3 regions of the Marinobacter sp. B-12 genome follow, and region 3 is predicted to be linked to each of the others. Evidence: predicted binding sites of a transcription regulator. Region 3 holds the regulator's gene; each other region holds the start of a gene.
The links. The regulator sigma-54, encoded in region 3, starts transcription at its own class of promoters, with help from an activator protein. The targets are predictions, from matches to a motif close to ANTGGCATNNANNTTGCTNT.
Positions count from the first base shown of each region.

Region 1 (4,169 bases), on a different contig from region 3:
AGGCCGGGGCTCTGAGCCAGCATTTCGGCCGCTATGAGAACCATCCAGGCGATGCCCAGGGACACTCTCAGGCCGGTGAAGATCATCGGAACAGATGACGGCAACACGACCTTGCGAACGTGAGTCCAGAACGACAGTTGCAGTACTTTCGAAACGTTTAAAAGATCGGGATTGACTGCTGAAACACCCACACTGGTGTTGATCAACGTCGGCCACAGGCTGCACAGGGTGACGGTGATCATCGAAGTCAGGAACGACTTCTCGAACATCGGGTCGTCACTGACGTACGTGGCGGACACCACCATGGTCACCAGCGGCAGCCAGGCCAGTGGCGATACCGGCTTGAAGATCTGGATCAACGGATTGACGGCCGCCGAGAAATGGCGGTTGAGGCCTATGATAATGCCCAAAGGCACGGCAATGAGCGTGGCCAGCACAAAACCGGCCAGTACGGTGCCCAGGCTGGTGAAGATCTGGTCGATGAACGTGGGTGCGCCGGGATAGTCGCGTATTTTCACCTCCGCGTCCGGGTTCTCTGCCAGGATGCGCTCGTTGCGCTCCTCCTGCATGGTGACGAACTGCGCTGCCCGGTCCCGCTGGTTGCTGTGTTCCTGCCACAATTGCCCAGACTGCTCCAATACATCGGCCGGGCCCGGGAAGGCGCCCAGCGATGTTTGCACCTGAGGCGCGGCCAAGTGCCAGAAGCCCAGGAACAGCGCGATGCCGATGGCTGGCAGCAGCAACTGGCGGAAGGTTTCGGCCAGGTTCTGGCCGGACAGCTTTTCCATCAGCGCACGGAGCCAGCGTTGGCCTGATGATAACGAGTCGGTCTGGCTGAGCGTGGTCATGTGATGTCTCCTGACACTCAAGTCTTATGGGGTTTGCGAGCCTTTCAGGCCAATCTCAAAGCTGTCGATGTAGGCGTTCGGTTCCCTCGGAGTGAAGGCCACGCCGTCGATCAGCTCGCCCTGGTGCGGGCGCGCAAAGTTTTCTGCATCCAGGTCCGGGAAATCCTCGGCCTTGAGCGTGCCGTCCTCGATCAGGGTTCGGGCTGCTTCCTTGTAGATATCCGCGCGATAGACCTTGGCTGCGGTTTCCATATACCAGTCGTCGGATTTCGGCTCGGGAATCTGGCCCCAGCGACGCATCTGGCTCAGGTACCAGATGGCATCGGAGGGATACGGGTAGGTGGCGTAGTAGCGAAAGAACACGTTGAAGTCCGGTACCTTTCGCACGTCGCCTTTCTCATACTCGAAGGTGCCGGTCATGGAGTTGGTGATCACTTCCTCGTCTGCGCCCACGTAGCTTGAGCGGGACAGGATTTTGACCGCCTCTTCACGATTGGCGTTGTCGTTCTCGTCCAGCCAGTGGGCGGCACGGATCAGCGCACGAAGCAGCCGGAGATGGGTGTTGGGATACTGTTCTGCCCAGGCTTCGGTCACACCAAACACTTTTTCGGGGTTGTTGGGCCAGATTTCGTAGTCGGTGATGACCGGCACGCCGATGCCTTTGAACACCGCTTGCTGGTTCCAGGGCTCACCCACGCAATAGCCCTGAATGGTGCCGGCTTCCATGGTGGCGGGCATTTGCGGTGGCGGTGTGACCGACAGGTGAACGTCGGCGTCGATGTTGCCGCTGGTATCGCCGCGCTGGGGCGCATAAAAGCCCGGGTTCAGGCCGCCTGCAGCGAGCCAGTAGCGAAGTTCGTAGTTGTGGGTGGACACGGGAAAAACCATGCCCATGCGAAAACGCTCGCCCTTGTCACGGTACTGTTCGATGACCGGTTTCAGGGCAGCGGCATTGATGGGATGAGCGGGGTTGCCGTCGCTGCCATCGTCGATGTGTGGGCGCATTTGCTCCCAGACGTCGTTGGATACGGTGATACCGTTACCGTTCAGGTCCATGCTGAAGGCAGTGATGATGTCCGCCTGGGTGCCGTAGCCGATAGTGGCCCCCAGTGGCTGGCCCGCCAGCATGTGGGCGCCATCCAGGGTGCCGGTCACGACGCCGTCCAGCAGGACTTTCCAGTTGGCCTGGGCTTCCAGCTCCACGAACAGGCCCTCATCCAGGAAAAAACCCTGTTCCCAGGCAATGGCTAATGGCGCCATATCGGTCAGTTTGATGAAGCCGAGTTTCAGGTCTGGCTTTTCGGCCGGGCCGATGTCGGCGTGTGCAGAGCATGCCGCCGTCAAGATCAAGAATGTCGCTGCCAGTGTTCTCAAATGCATGGTGCTCTCCCGGAGTATTATTCAGACAAAAAAAAGCCTGCTCCCCGTTTCCGGGGCGCAGGCCTCAATGCCTGATGTTCTGTCAGTTTTCGTCACTGCCGTTTACCCGCGCAGTGAATGCAAGATCGTCTATGTTGACTAAGCAGTCTGCGTGCCATCTTTGTAATTTTTTGATAGATATAAAAATATCTGGGTTTTTGTAAAGAAGGGCGTTATTGAGGGCGGGTTTTCGTGGCTGTTTTAGTGCGTGATGCTTCTTTATTGGGCGTGGCCATGGGGTTGTCGGCCAGCCAGTCGTGGAGGTGCTCTCCCAACAGGCGGTCGCTGGCAACATCCACGGGGCCGTAGCGCCCCGACAGGGTAAAGGGGAGTTGGTGCCGGCCCTCGGTTTTGCTGTCGATAACCGGTGCGTCAATGCCCATGGAGGCGGCAGCGTCCCGGAACAGGTCGGGCCTTATCACCCGGCGCACCATGGTGTCGTCCACCGGGCCGAGTTGCCCGCGGAGGGTCAGGCGAGTCGCGAGCCAATGGGCCTGTGACAGCCAGGGGAAATTGGCGGAGTGGCGAAAAAAGTGTTGGTGCAATCGCGGATGGAACAGACTGTACGGGTGGTTGTCCAGCACGTTGATCTGTTCACCCAGGTACTCGGGCCTGGCCAGGACGTCCCGCAGCAGGCCGTGGTTGTGAGGGTTATCCAGCCACTGACAGGCCGCAAGCAGTGCCCGCAACAGGTGCCGGTGCATCATGTCGTGCTGCTCAGTCCAGTCGGCTCGCATACCCAGAACTTTTTCCGGGGCGTTCTGCCAGATCTGGTGGCCGGAATGGAGAATATGCCCCAGCTCCTCGTACTCCAGCAAGCTGTTCCAGGGCTCACCGACGCAGCAGCCTTCGATGGAGTTTGATCGAAACGCGTCCACCATCTGTATCGGGGATACCGGGATGATCTGCACGTGCTGTTCCGAGTCTGGCCCGGCAGAGGCCAGCCAGTCCCGGAGCTGGAGATCATGGCTGGACCAGGGCGCCACGGAGGCCAATCGTATTGGCTCGCCCCTGCCCTTGGCCACGCGTATCAGCGCGCGCGCGGTGGCAATGGGATTCTTCAGATCCGTGTCTGAACGGACCAGTTCGTGATGCAGCCGAGCGCTGAGGGTAATCCCGTTGCCGTTGCGGCTCAGCACCATGCCGACCACAACGGGCACTTTGGGACGGTCGCTCGCCAGGGAGATACTCAGAGGCATTGGCGCCAGCATGTGGCCACCGTCCAGCAGGCCAAAGCTGACCTTGTCGCGCAAAGAAGCCCAGGAGCCTTCACGCACCAGTTCTACGTCCAGCCCTTCGGCATCAAACAGCCCCAGCTCTCGCGCAACTATCAGTGGCGCGCTATCCAGCAGCGGCACAAAGCCGAGACGGACATTGAATCCGGGATGTTTGTGAAGCGGGGTTGGGCGAACCATGTGGGCTCCCTAACAGCGTTGATCAGGATGCTTTCCGGATGGAGCCCACTGAGCTCTGGCTACGTCTTTCCAACAGGGTAACGACACGCCCCGCCATAACCGCCAGGCGTTCACTGTGCTCCATGGCGGAGCTGCGCAGCATGCGATAGGCGGTTTCCTCGTCGCAGTTCTCATGCCGCATGATCAGACCCTTGGCTTTCTCGATAACCTTACGGTCTTCCAGTGCCGAACGGGTTTCTTCCAGCTCTGCTCTCAATGCCTGAAAGGATTCGAACTGCGCCACGGCTGAGTCGATGATCGAGCGAACCCGTTCCGGCTGTATGCCGTCGACAACATAGGCACTCACGCCAGCCTTGACCGCTGCATGAATGGTGGCGCGGTCACCGGGCTGGTCGGCGAAGAATACAATGGGCCTGGGCGCGTGAGTGTTGAGGGTGCTCATGTTTTCCAGGGTGTCCCGGTCTGGCGAGTCCATATCGATAATCAC
Region 1 is NZ_JBSXOB010000052.1:5,964-10,132, reverse strand. It holds gene AC13D2_RS09460 (ABC transporter permease) at 1-848, opposite strand, end outside; gene AC13D2_RS09455 (CmpA/NrtA family ABC transporter substrate-binding protein) at 873-2,228, opposite strand; gene AC13D2_RS09450 (CmpA/NrtA family ABC transporter substrate-binding protein) at 2,441-3,682, opposite strand; gene AC13D2_RS09445 (ANTAR domain-containing response regulator) at 3,705-4,169, opposite strand, start outside.
Region 1: the regulator sigma-54 is predicted to act here: its motif matches at 2,368-2,387, upstream of AC13D2_RS09455 (CmpA/NrtA family ABC transporter substrate-binding protein).

Region 2 (4,169 bases), on a different contig from region 3:
CCCTTGGGCTTCCTCCAGCAGGTCGGCCTGACCGACAGACGGATCGCAGGCCTCGCGGCCCTAGGACAACTGTTCCTCTGGCACCGCCTGGCTTGAGCTTGCCTCTACCGCCTCATATTTATCCTCGGAACGGGCAATCACCGACGTACACACCAGATCCCCGGTCACATTCATGGCCGTGGCCCCCATACCCACAAGGGCATCGATGGACACCAGCAGTGCTACGGTTTCAATGGGCAGGCCCACCTGAGCAAACACCGTAGCAATCATCACGATACCCGCGCCCGGCACACCGGCCGTACCGATGGAGGCCAGGGTGCCGATCAGAACGATTTCCAGCATGGTGACAAAGTCCAGGGGCACCCCTATCACATTGGCGGCAAAGGCGGCAGAAATGGCAATGCGGATGCCGGCCCCGTCCATATTGATGGTGGCGCCCAGCGGCAGGCTGAAGCCATAGATACTCTGGGGAACCCCCAAACGCCGCGCCGCGTTCAGGGTCAGGGGCAGCGTTCCGGAGCTGCTCTGGGTGGCAAAGGCCGTGGCGACCGGGGCCCGTGCCTCACGAACAAAGTCCATAAGATTAACGCCGTTAAGGCGCATAAGAACCCCGTAGACCACCAGCTGTACCGCCAGGGCGATGTACAACACCATCACCATATCCCCGAGGGCCAGTATCGTGTTCATACCCTGGTCACCTGCCGTGCTGGCCACAATCGCAAACACACCAATCGGAACATACTGGAGCACCCCGGCCATCACCTTCATGGTGACCTCATTCAGGCCAGAAACCACGCCATACACCCGCTCTGCGACTTCGCTGTGAGCCTTTGACTCACGCAGCTTCAGCAGAGCAATGCCAAAAACAATCGCGGTGAAGATAATCCCCAGCAGGTTCGGCTCAGCAAAGGCCTCAACCATGTTGGTGGGAACAATATTCAGAAGTACCTGGACGAAGCCTGGATTCTCCGGCACTTCGACACTCTCCGAAGACGTCAATTCCAAGCCACTGCCAGGTGCAAAAGCAGACGCTACACCCAGCCCCACCGTGATCGCCAACGCCGAAGTGAGCACGTAGAAGCCCAGCATTTTCCGGCCCACACGCCCCATACTGCCAAGATTGGCCTGATTGATTCCCACCATCAGGGTTAACAGGACAATCGGCACAACCAGGAACTTCAGCAACCGAAGCAGCAGTTCCCCCAAAGGGTCCAGCCATTCAGCCACCGTGGGCCCGCCCACCAATCCAACAACCAGACCAAGAACAAGCGCAATACCAATGCGCAGCACCAGCGACGTATTCAGATAGGCATCAAGTACAGCTTTCATGGAGGCTCCCGTTAAACCCTGGCCCGTCAGTGAGCAGGCGTTCAAAAACGTAAGGCAAGGGATTCTGGTCAGTACCGGCTCATGGGTAAACCGGTATTGCCACGTACGTTACTCACAAAATCTGTGGATAAGTTTGTTAGGAACCTAGGGTTAAACACCCACAGGCCTTGTGCCACAAGGCCTCGGGAAACCTGGTGCAATTATGGGCTATACGCGAGTGCTATATGGATATGAAGGATCCGTCTCAGCAGGGATAGGAAAAAATAGAGGGGGAAGCCGAGAAAATAGTTCTGTCCCGGTTTTCTTCGTCCCGGTTTTCTTCTGTCCGGAGGCTCCTTCCCTGGAGCGATTGCCTTCAGGCGTTGCGGCGCCGCATTATTCCTAACCCCAAAAGCGCAACACTCAACAGGCCAAGGGAGCCGGGCTCAGGAACCGCTGAGACTTTCTCTATAACATTGAAAGTGATGGTGTAATCGTTAACTATGCCATCTGGCAGAACATTCAGACCTACAGAGCGTAATTCCGGTAATTCACGATTTACTTCCCAAAAATAGCTGCCTCCGGTCAGTCCGCTTGCAGCAACGACAGGACCAGAAAAGTACACAGCAAACCAACTCGCGAATTCCCCATTTCCTCCGTCGCCTGAAGCGTAATCAAGCGAGACACTTTGGAGAATGGCGTTGGCCGGCATAAGTACGTTAAATAAGTCAAAGTCAGAATCGTAGCCATCGTTATCGGAAACGAACGTAGAGGATACAGTGCCAGAAATCATATTGGCGCCAAAACCCAAAGGCTGACTAATATAGACATCACTTCTATAACTAAGATCACCATCCACAGCCTCATCGTAGATCAGAGGCACTGCGCTGGCGTGCAATCCCCAGAAACTCAGAAGCACAGCCAGAAGCGTTCGCATGTAACTGTTGTTAAACATGATGACAATTTCCTTTTTTGGATTTAAATGCCGACCACGCTATAAAGCACTCTGTGTGCCACAGTATTTTTGTATTTCAGAATCAAACGCCTGCACATAGCGGGTTTGTCATGCCAGATAGGTATGTAAAGGATGTCGACACAAAATCACGTTAGCTAAGAGTTCGTCCAGCTTTCTGGCTCCAGGATTGGCAATGGCGCTCTCCTGTTTGCTGGGGGGGGGGCGTGGGCGTGGTTACTGGCCTTAGACTAAGCCATTATTTTGATGCACTCATTGCACTAGAACACTTCAAGGTTGCTGCAGTTGTTCGTGGAAATACCACCAACTCATTGCCTTCCTGCCACGGCTGGCATTTAACCATTACCTGCAGGAACACTGGATGTTCCAGCCACCCCCTCAGCCATCGCTGTAAATTCGGATAGGGCAGACTGTAGAACACCTCCCGATCCACATGGGCGAACTGGCGCACAAAGGGCATGACGCCAATATCAGCGATGCTGATATTGCTCCCCAGGAGATACCGGTTCTTGGCCAATAGGCTTTCCAACGCCTGCAAAAACACCTCAGCCTTTTGCCGGTAATCCAACTGGGAGAGTTCTGGGTGGCGATCCGCGTATTTATAGCGATCCAGCCAGTGTTTAAATTCGTTATCGTTGCGGTCGATCAGGGCATTAGCGCTTACTAAATCAGTGTTCAACAAACCCTTCGGATCACTCTGCCGCAACGCCCATTCGACGATTTCCCTGCTTTCCTCAATAACGAGCCTCTCGGAACGGTCACCTCCTGCCAGCTCCAGAACAGGAACCGTGCCTTTGGGACTGACCGCCAGCATCTGCGCCGGCTTGTTTTTTAGCACGACCTCCCGCAGCTCCACCGTCAGCCCGGCAAACAAGATCCCGAGCCGAGCGCGCATAGCGTAAGGGCAACGACGGAAAGAATATAAACGAGGCAGTGGCACGGTAATGGCGTGGCTCCTGGCTGAATAAACGACGCCGATCTTAACCGTTATAATAGCCCATTGACCAACAACCCGAGCCGAGCGTAGCAAGGTCCAGCGCACATAGTGCGCGATGCTGCTTGGCCTTGTTAGGCGACTATATACGCCCCTTCTTTTTCCCCTTTCGATTTTCTGGGGATCCCGATACTAATAGCGAGTCTGCGTCAATCTCTTTTGCTTTCGCAATGTAATAGTCTATTTCCTCTTTTGAAGTGCCTTCCGGGACCTCAATGGATGCGCCGTTCTTACCAGTAATCGTAATATGACCTCCTTTACGATTCGCCAAATATGCGAATGCTCCAGTGATTGCTGCGGAGATTACACCGGCGCCAGCCGCTATTAGCGTTGTGGATGTCAGAAATACATCCGCAGGACCAACGTCTTCGATTTGATACGTATGTGAATCGTATTTAATCTCGAACTTCGTATCAGATAGCCCAAACTTGTCTGCATCAGGTCTCCTTTCGTATCCACCCTCGTAAAGCTTTACAGACACTTTCTCTGTTTTTTTCATAGCCAATTCTCCTCGAATGAATTGTTCACTCAGCAAAATCGAGTTGGTCTAAAATCGACATCGTAACGCCTAACGCTTTGGCTTTTCGGCGCACCAGAGCGCCAGCGTAGGTGCGTCCGTCAACAGCCACTTGTTATACCCAATAAGGTAGTTCAAACCCGGTATCCACATTTCGCAGATTGCACCTGACAACCCTCGCAGGCCGCTGAAAATTGCCCGCTACTGATTCATTACCGAAAACCGGGACGACCGAAAACCGGGACAGATCTATTTTTTAGATGCAGGCCTCCCCGGCTTACGAGTTTCAACTCTGATACCGATACGGTTTTCAATTTCATCCACGAACTTGTTGCCGCCGGTCAGCTTATTGCTGTTGATTGCCGCGCGGATCAATT
Region 2 is NZ_JBSXOB010000061.1:690-4,858, reverse strand. It holds gene AC13D2_RS15255 (dicarboxylate/amino acid:cation symporter) at 61-1,329, opposite strand; gene AC13D2_RS15250 (PEP-CTERM sorting domain-containing protein) at 1,685-2,263, opposite strand; gene AC13D2_RS15245 (glutathione S-transferase) at 2,520-3,221, opposite strand; gene AC13D2_RS15240 (hypothetical protein) at 3,358-3,774, opposite strand; gene AC13D2_RS15235 (hypothetical protein) at 4,042-4,169, opposite strand, start outside.
Region 2: the regulator sigma-54 is predicted to act here: its motif matches at 2,307-2,326, upstream of AC13D2_RS15250 (PEP-CTERM sorting domain-containing protein).

Region 3 (4,169 bases):
CAATCCAGACAACAACTCCGGCGAACAGGATACCGATGGCAGTTCTCAGGGCCAGTAACCTGGCAAAAAGCTACAAGCAGAAGAAGGTCGTCATCGACGTTTCCCTGGAAATTCGCAGCGGCGAGATAGTCGGCCTGCTTGGACCCAATGGCGCCGGCAAAACGACGTGTTTCTACATGATTGTTGGTCTGGTTCCCTCCGACAACGGTCGCATCACCATCGACAATCAGGACATAACGCCCCTGCCCATGCACGGCCGCGCCCGGAAGGGAATCGGGTACCTGCCCCAGGAAGCATCGGTGTTCCGCAAGCTCACCGTGCGCGACAACATACTGGCCATCCTGGAAACCCGTCGCGAACTCAAGCGCACTGACCGGGAGACCAAGCTGGAGGAATTGCTTGAAGAGTTTCACATCACCCACATCCGCGATAGCGTCGGCATGGCCCTGTCAGGGGGCGAGCGACGACGGGTGGAAATTGCCCGCGCACTGGCGATGGAGCCGGCATTCATCCTGCTGGACGAGCCCTTCGCTGGGGTCGATCCCATCTCAGTGAGCGACATCAAGCAGATCATCCGGCACCTGCGGGACAAGGGCATCGGCGTACTGATCACCGACCACAATGTGCGGGAAACCCTCGATATCTGCGAGAATGCCTACATTGTCAGTGGCGGCCACATTATTGCCTCTGGCAACTCGGACGATATACTGGCCAACCAGCAGGTCAAGGAAGTGTATCTGGGCAACGAGTTTCGCCTGTAGTACACTCGGCAAAGAACTTGCTTGGTGCGGCAAGTAGCCAGCATACAAAGAGTTTTTGTGCAACCCCGGCTCCAGAGCGCGCCCGAGTGACATAAAGAGAGAGCCTGAGTGACGGAAGAGAGAGACCGAGTGACGGATCCTGAACCATGGTTATGAAAGCCTCATTACAGTTAAAGCTGGGCCAAAGCCTGACCATGACGCCCCAGCTGCAACAGGCTATCAGGCTTCTGCAGCTCTCCACCCTGGACCTCCAGCAGGAAATCCAGCAGGCGTTGGAATCCAACCCGATGCTGGAAACCTCGGAAGACGACGATAATCAGAATCCGGAATCCACGGACAGTGACAACGAGTCCTCTGAAACAGCGTCAACCGAGGAATCCAACACTACCTCCGACACCGCAACGGATTGGGACGAATCCGAAAACGGACCTGACTGGTCATCAGAAACAGACAGCCCCGACACCATTCCTGACGACCTTCCCGTCGACACCGCCTGGGATGACATTTATCAGTCCGCTCCAGCTTCAGCAGCCCGTAACGACGACGAAAACGACAACGACTTCGAAACCCGCAATTCCCCCACTGAAACGCTTCAGGACCACCTGGAATGGCAGTTGAACCTGACGCCCATGAGCGAGCGGGATCAGGCCATTGCCCACGCGCTGATGGATGCGGTTGATAACCACGGCTACCTGACGTCCCCGCTTGAGGAAATTCACTCAGGTATGGTGGACGAATCCGATGAAGACCCGCTGGAACTGGACGAAGTGCAAGCCGTTCTTCACCGTCTGCAGCACTTCGACCCACCGGGTGTGTTCGCCCGCGATCTGCAGGAATGTCTGCTGATCCAACTGAACCAACTGCCCCCGGAGACGCCCTGGCTGGCTCAGGCCCGACTGGTGATTACCCACTACATAAACCTGCTGGGTAACCGTGATTACGCCCAACTGTTACGTCGCAGCCGCCTGAAGGAAGAACAGCTACGGGATGTGCTGGCCCTTATTACCGGACTGAATCCGCGCCCTGGCGACACTCTGGACCAGGCCGAGCCGGACTACGTCATTCCCGATGTGATCGTGCGCAAACACAATGAGCGCTGGCGCGTGGAACTGAATCCTGAAATTGCACCACGCATTCGTGTGAATGCAAGCTATGCTTCTCTTATAAAGCGGGCGGACAGCAGTGCCGACAACACCTACCTGCGGGACCAGTTGCAGGAGGCAAAGTGGTTCATCAAGAGCCTGCAAAGCCGTAACGAAACCCTGCTCAAGGTGGCCACACGTATTGTCGAGCACCAGCAGGGGTTCCTGGATCATGGCGAGGAAGCCATGAAACCATTGATTCTTTCTGATATTGCCCAGGCGGTGGAAATGCATGAGTCGACCATTTCGCGGGTCACCACCCAAAAATACATGCACACACCGCGGGGCATATTTGAGCTTAAGTATTTTTTCTCAAGCCATGTCAGTACCGACGAGGGTGGAGAGTGCTCATCCACAGCAATCCGCGCAATGATCAAAAAGCTGATTGCAACGGAAACTCCGAAAAAGCCATTGAGCGATAGCAAAATTGCAGCCATGCTAGGAGACCAGGGTATCAAAGTGGCTCGCCGAACCGTGGCCAAGTATCGCGAGGCAATGCACATTCCTCCATCCAACGAGCGAAAGCGACTGGTGTAGAAAGCGTCTGCTCCCGGCCTCACGGGGAGAGCCCTTTCCTGAAAGTATACCGCCTGCAGCATAACGCTGTGGCACACAGCCGGCATCCTGACGGGTGCCGGTAAGCTGAAAACAGGAGAAGCCTATGCAACTCAATATTTCAGGCCATCACGTAGAACTGACTCCCGCACTGAAAGATTACGTATCAGGCAAATTTGAAAAGCTTGAGCGGCACTTCGACCACATCAGCAATTGCCAGGTTACCCTTGAGGTGGAAAAAGTGCGCCAGATGGCGGAAGCTACGCTTCACGTGATAGGTGGTGAGATTCACGCAAAGGCCGAAAACAGCGATATGTACGCTGCCATTGATGGATTGGTAGATAAGCTGGACAGGCAGATCCTGAAGCACAAGGAAAAGAACGTAGACCGGATGCATGGGAACGGCGCCCGCTAGGACGAAGCCCCCTGCATGACAGTTAATCGAGCTGCGGCACTGGCTAACCAGGCAACACGTGCCGCAGCCTTTTTTTACGGAACTGCAGTCGATTCATGACCGACACATCCTTGACTATCGAGAACATTCTCGCGCCGGAGCTGACCCTTTGCAGGGTGCCTGCCTCCAGCAAAAAGCGGGTTATGGAAACCATTGCCGAGCAGATCCAGAAGCACGACTCTCTGCTCAGCGACACCCAGATATTCACCAACCTGGTCGCGCGGGAGCGGCTGGGGAGCACCGGTATCGGACAGGGCATCGCGATCCCCCACTGTCGACTGGAAGGGTTGGATCACGTGGTCGGCGTCTTGCTGACGCTGGACGAAGGCGTTGCGTTCGACGCCATCGACAACCAGCCGGTGGACCTCGTCTTCACCTTGATTGTCCCCAAGGAAGCCACCAGCGAGCATCTTGAGCTTTTGAGTCAACTTGCCGAAAAGTTCAACGAGCGCGCATTCTGCGACCAGCTGCGTCAGTGCACCGACGCAGACTCTCTCTATCGCCGGATGACAGCCGAGACAAGCTGAACAATTCCACATCCGAGGTGAACGGGCTATGAAACTAATCATCGTCAGTGGTCGATCGGGTTCCGGGAAAAGTACCGCGTTACACGTTCTGGAAGACCTGGGCTATTACTGCATCGACAACCTGCCTATCGGCCTGTTGTTCCCTCTGACACAGGAGGCCACCAACCAGAACTCTCCTGGCCGGCTGGGAAAGATGGCTGTCAGCATCGACGCCCGCAACCTCTCCGGGGAGCTGAGCAACTTCGAGGATATCTACCGCAGCCTTCAGGATACCGGCGTAACCATCGAGATCATCTATCTCGACGCCGATGAACAGTCTCTGTTGCAGCGCTTCCATGCCACGCGCCGGAAGCACCCACTGAGTGATGACAAAACCTCCCTTCGGGAGGCCATTGGCAACGAAAAAAAACTTCTGGAGCCCCTGTCAAAGCTGGCCGATCTTTACATCGACACCACGGGACTGTCCATGTACGAGCTCCGGGATATGGTGAAGCAACGGGTCGCGGGAAGGCGCCATCAGGAACTGGCGCTGCTATTCCAGTCGTTCGGGTTCAAGCACGGCGTGCCACTGGATTCGGACTATGTGTTCGATGTGCGCTGCCTGCCCAATCCCTACTGGGACACCAGCCTTCGGCAGTTCGTGGGCACCGATCAGCCGGTCATCGATTTCCTGGAAAAGGAGCCGTTGAGCCGCAAGATGGTCGAAGACCTGACCCAATTCCTGGAAAAC
Region 3 is NZ_JBSXOB010000057.1:115,603-119,771, reverse strand. It holds gene lptA (lipopolysaccharide transport periplasmic protein LptA) at 1-58, shown strand, start outside; gene lptB (LPS export ABC transporter ATP-binding protein) at 36-761, shown strand; gene AC13D2_RS12110 (RNA polymerase factor sigma-54) at 914-2,440, shown strand; gene hpf (ribosome hibernation promoting factor) at 2,565-2,873, shown strand; gene ptsN (PTS IIA-like nitrogen regulatory protein PtsN) at 2,969-3,439, shown strand; gene rapZ (RNase adapter RapZ) at 3,468-4,169, shown strand, end outside.